DNA from 2 places in the Syntrophomonas erecta subsp. sporosyntropha genome. Region 1 is predicted to be linked to the other one. Evidence: a T-box and tRNA genes for the amino acid it is inferred to sense, from the RefSeq annotation. Region 1 holds a T-box; the other holds one or more tRNA genes.
What was found. The T-box of region 1 lies ahead of trpS (tryptophan--tRNA ligase). A T-box ahead of a tRNA ligase gene usually reads a tRNA of that ligase, here a tRNA-Trp.
Positions count from the first base shown of each region.

Region 2: it encodes a tRNA-Trp, which carries the amino acid that the T-box ahead of trpS (tryptophan--tRNA ligase) is inferred to sense. The anticodon was not compared.

Region 1 covers NZ_AP042459.1:2,310,901-2,313,305, forward strand. The annotation lists gene ACZ5Q0_RS11310 (cache domain-containing protein) at 1-347, shown strand, start outside; gene trpS (tryptophan--tRNA ligase) at 450-1,445, opposite strand; T-box leader at 1,739-1,963, opposite strand; gene ACZ5Q0_RS11320 (MarR family winged helix-turn-helix transcriptional regulator) at 2,107-2,405, shown strand, end outside.
Region 2 covers NZ_AP042459.1:2,591,544-2,593,948, forward strand. The annotation lists gene ACZ5Q0_RS12590 (mechanosensitive ion channel family protein) at 1-108, shown strand, start outside; gene ACZ5Q0_RS12595 (hypothetical protein) at 265-1,158, shown strand; tRNA gene ACZ5Q0_RS12600 (tRNA-Trp) at 1,236-1,311, opposite strand; gene ACZ5Q0_RS12605 (D-alanine--D-alanine ligase) at 2,028-2,405, shown strand, end outside.

The sequences.
Region 1 (2,405 bases):
AAGCCCTGCACTTAAGGGGGCAGATAAGTGATGAGGAATTAGTCAAAGAAATAGGTATGGTGATCGATCAGGTTGATATCCAGTGCCAGGATGTTCAGCATCTAGTTGAAAATCTGCAGCTGGATGTGGCTGATCTTAATACATTTATTGAAACCTTGAGCAAGAATGCCGAAGATATGAAAAACACCTTGCAGATGGTAAGCAAAAATATTAGTGCCCTGGCCTCCCTGCAGTCTGATTCGGTGGATCGAGCCACACAAACTTCCAAGGAACTGGTGGAATGGTCACACAGCCTGCTGCAGATTACTTCACTGTTTCGGATTAATCGTGATGATAAAGCTGATTAGTCGTTAAAGGTCGGGATTACCCTGTCTGGTTGTAAAAGCATAGTGGGAAGATAAAAAAGCGGAGTTCTAAAAGAACTCCGCTTAAATAATTCTGCTAAATGTTTATGCAAAATAATTGATATTCATGGCTTCCCGGACATCAGCCATAGTTTCCCTGGCTACCTGGTGAGCCCGGTTAGTACCTTCTTTTAATATATCCATAACCAAGCTGCGATCAGAATATTTCTGGCGACGTTCTCGCATAGGCTCTAATAAAAGGTTAAGTTTACTGGCCAGGTTTTTCTTACAGGCTACACATCCTATTTTCCCCTGGCGGCATTCATTTTCTATTTGTTCTACTTCTCCAGGATTAAAAACCTTTTGGTATTCAAAAATAGTGCACACTTCAGGGTGACCAGGATCTGTTTTACGTATGCGGGCCGGGTCAGTGACGGCGTTCTGCACTTTTTGCTCTACTTCCAGGGGACTGTCCATAAGAAAAATTGCATTATTAAGGCTTTTGCTCATTTTAGCTTTACCATCTAATCCTATCAGCCGGGGGATATCGCCTATTAATACCTGGGGTTCAACCAAAACAGGTTTATAAAGATCATTAAAACGGCGGACGATTTTGCGTGCCAGTTCAATATGGGGAATCTGATCCTCACCAACGGGTACCAGGTCAGCCTTAAATATGGCAATATCAGCCGTCTGACTTACCGGATAACCTAAAAACCCATAAGTTATATCTTTAAAACCATGCTGAGCAGCCTCACTTTTTATGGTAGGGTTATGCCTTAAAACATTTACTGATGTATACATGGAGAAATACATGGTCAGTTCGTGAATTTCTGGAATCCGGCTCTGAATAAAAATGGTTGATTTTTCCGGATTAATGCCGGCAGCCAGGTAGTCGGTCGCGATTTGAAAAACATCCCGGGTCAGATTCTCATCTTTTTCCCAATGGGTGGTTAAGGCTTGTACATCAGCAATTATAATGTAGCTTTCGTAGTCATCCTGGAGTTTTACCCGGTTGGCCAGACTGCCTACATAATGTCCCAGATGAAGCGCCCCGGTAGGCCGGTCTCCGGTAAGAATTCTTTTTCTGCTTTTAGGCATTTTAACGTCCTCCTTATTGGTTTAATTTAAAGCCCGGTTTTTACTGGATAAATCATTATGGCTTTAGTGAAAATGAGTTAAATATTCTGATCTGAGCCGTAGAAAAACTAACTTGTCTTACTTCAGGGATTAACCTGATTTTCATCTGTTTCGATAGTGTCTATTCCCTTGAATTGCTGGCGGGGTTTTTATACCAGGTGTTTTCATGTAATCTATACCTATTTATATATGGTTAATCAGGAAGGGAATCCTTAGACCAGGCCCATTGTTAAAATAAAAAAACCTCCTAATCCCGAAGGGACGAAGGTTCCGTGGTGCCACCCTGTTTGAATAAGCAGGTTTTGCCTATTCCACTCAACCCTTTAACGGAGGGTTCCGGCGCGGCTTACTTATGTAATAATACCTATTCAGCCTGCTACTCCAAAGTCCATTCACATGGTAGCCAGTCCCGTATCTCAGCCTTGACGGGTCTCTGTAACTGAGCTAATCATGCTACTCTTCTTTTTCATGGTATTTGACTATTCAATGTTTTTAAAATACCATTATATGCGGATATAATCAAGCATAAACATTATTTAAACAACATAAAGTATGTTTGCAAATTATCATCTTCTATAATAATATAACTAGAGGACAACCATTAGATAAAGGAGCATTAGAGATGAGTGATCTAAATCATTACCTGTGTTTTTGTATGCGGGCTGCTATGAAAAGGATAGATCGGCATATGAGCGGAAGATTGGAGGAATTGGGGATTAGTATTCCCCAGTCTTTTATTTTGTGTTCCTTATTAGAAGAAAACGGGATCACCCTAAAGGAAATAGGTAGCCGCACTCTGATTGATAGTTCGTCTATGACGGTACTGGTGGATAAGCTGGAAAAAGATGCTTTAGTTGAGCGCCAGCTGGATCCGGAGGATAGGCGAGCAATCCGGGTTGTGATTACGGAACGTGGCCGAGC
Region 2 (2,405 bases), 280 kb from region 1:
ATTAATTTTCGTATTATTAATATTTTAGAGGAGCAGGGTGTATCAAGAGCTTTCCCCAGTCGGAGTATTTATTTAGAAAAATCTATTTCTGTAAAGGAAGGTCAATAAAATCAGATAATTAATATTGTATAAATGCTGGCGGCCCTAGGCCGCCTTTTTTCTTCCTTTAGCAAACCGTATTAATGAATCGGTTTCGGGAAAAGCTATATTTACGGGCATGGTAAATTTCTGCCAGTAAGTGTTAATTGAGTTAAGAGGTGATACATGTTGATCGGGAGGAAATCAATCGTTTTTATAGTCATCTTTATGATGATCTTTGCACCGTGTCTAGGTGGCTGCTCAAAAAACAAATCGCCCTCTCAAAAACCAGCCCCTGGTGAACAAAGACCAGAGCCTCCCCAGGAATTTAAAAAAATATTAACTGCTATAGATTCAATAATAGTCGAGGTAGGTAAAAAAATAGAAATGCAGGAAGCTGCTACTATCGGGCAAATCGATAAGATAGTATCCTCAAAGGACCAGCAGGATAAAGAAACCGGGCAGGAAGGCTCAAAAAATTCACAACAAAATCAAGGACAGAGTGGGGGAAGTAAACAACAAACAAGTTCATCAATGATGATAAACTGGGACAAAGAGGATCAAAGCTTAAAAGATATTCATCGTAATTGGAACGATCTGCAACCTGAGGCTATTAAAGCCGGTTTAACTACCAATGCACGGGATGACTTTGATGCTGCTTTAGATAGATTAACCGCCGAAATAGGGATGCGAAATTTAGAGGGAGCCTTGTTTGCAGCTATTGGTATGTACAAGAATTACGCTGATCTGGATCAGGTGTTTAAGAGCCCGGTACCGCCGATGTTTTATCGCACCCAATATGAAGCGATGACTGCTATTGCTGAAGGGAGAAAGGAAAACTGGGAGCAAGCAGCCGAGCACATACCAGCGATGAAAGATCAGTGGGATCAGCTTAAAATGCAAGCTCAGGATATAGAACCTAAAACTATAACCTGTACAGAAATTGCTATTAATGATGTGATCAGGGCTATCGATAATCGCTCCCGGGAATTAGTATTAATCAAAGGGGAAATAGCTATAAGTGATTTGAGCAAACTAAAAGATGAGTTTTCCCGTAAGAAGATGGGGGGAGGGCAGTAATAGTTTTTTGCTGGTTACGAACATATGTTTATAAAAGCAAAAACCGCACATCTAGTGCGGTTTAATATTTTCTTTAATGGCAGGGGAGACAGGAATCGAACCCGCAGCCCTCGGTTTTGGAGACCGATGCTCTGCCAATTGAGCTACTCCCCTGCAATGCTTATTAGCAGAATTAATTTTAACATAGATTAATTTATCCTTCAAGGTGTAAAAGTGATCTAATTATTTATAATTTTCGTAGACTATCGACATATACAATACAGAAAGCCGATCCCTGTGGGTTACATGTGGTTTAGCTTCCAACCAGTACTAGTCATCTAGCTCTAATTAGCACCATCGGTATTACTTTACTAATTACAAAATCAGCAGTAATCCAATACTAAAAAAATACCCTAAAGCGACAATAGTTACAGCCACTACAAAAGATTCCTTAACTTCTTTTTTCGAAAAGCCGCTAAACATTGTTTATCACCTCAAAAGGTTATACAGAACAAGTGTTCCCATTGCATTAATTATAACTACGAACACATGTTCTGCAAAGGCCTTCCTGGTACTTGATTCAAAGCCAACCGAATTTCCTTAAGTTTATGGTGGTAAATAGCTTACCAAAAATACACTATTAATTAGGATTTATAAACAATCTCAGTTTTGACGTGATTATTTACTGATCATATATTTTTATTGTTGCTTGAACCAGTATTAGGTTAAGGATAAGATAAAAGCTAGCAGTTCCAGCAGCTTCATGAATTTAGTAGGGTTCATAATTAGTGAACGATATGAGTATGATATAGGAAATTTATTAACTAAACCTGGTTGGAGGTTTAATCATAAGACTTTTAAAGATATATTGGTTGGATGGAGGTTTTAGTATGAAAGTACTAGTTTTAATGGGTGGCACTTCGGCGGAACGGGAGGTTTCTTTGCGCAGCGGCAGGGCCGTATACCATGCCCTTAAACAGGCTGGGTATGAGGCCATTGAGCTTGATTTTACCGGCAACAATCTGGGAGAAATAAGTAAGATTAACCCTGATGTGGTTTTTATAGCTTTACATGGTAAGCAGGGTGAAGATGGTACTGTGCAAGGCCATCTGGAACTTCTGGGTATACCTTACACTGGATCAGGTGTAGCTACTAGTGCTGTATGTATGGATAAAATTCTGACTAAAAAACTACTGGATTATGATGGAATACCTACGGCTGATTTTATGATTGTTTCCCGTTCACAATACGAATTAGATCCGACTAAT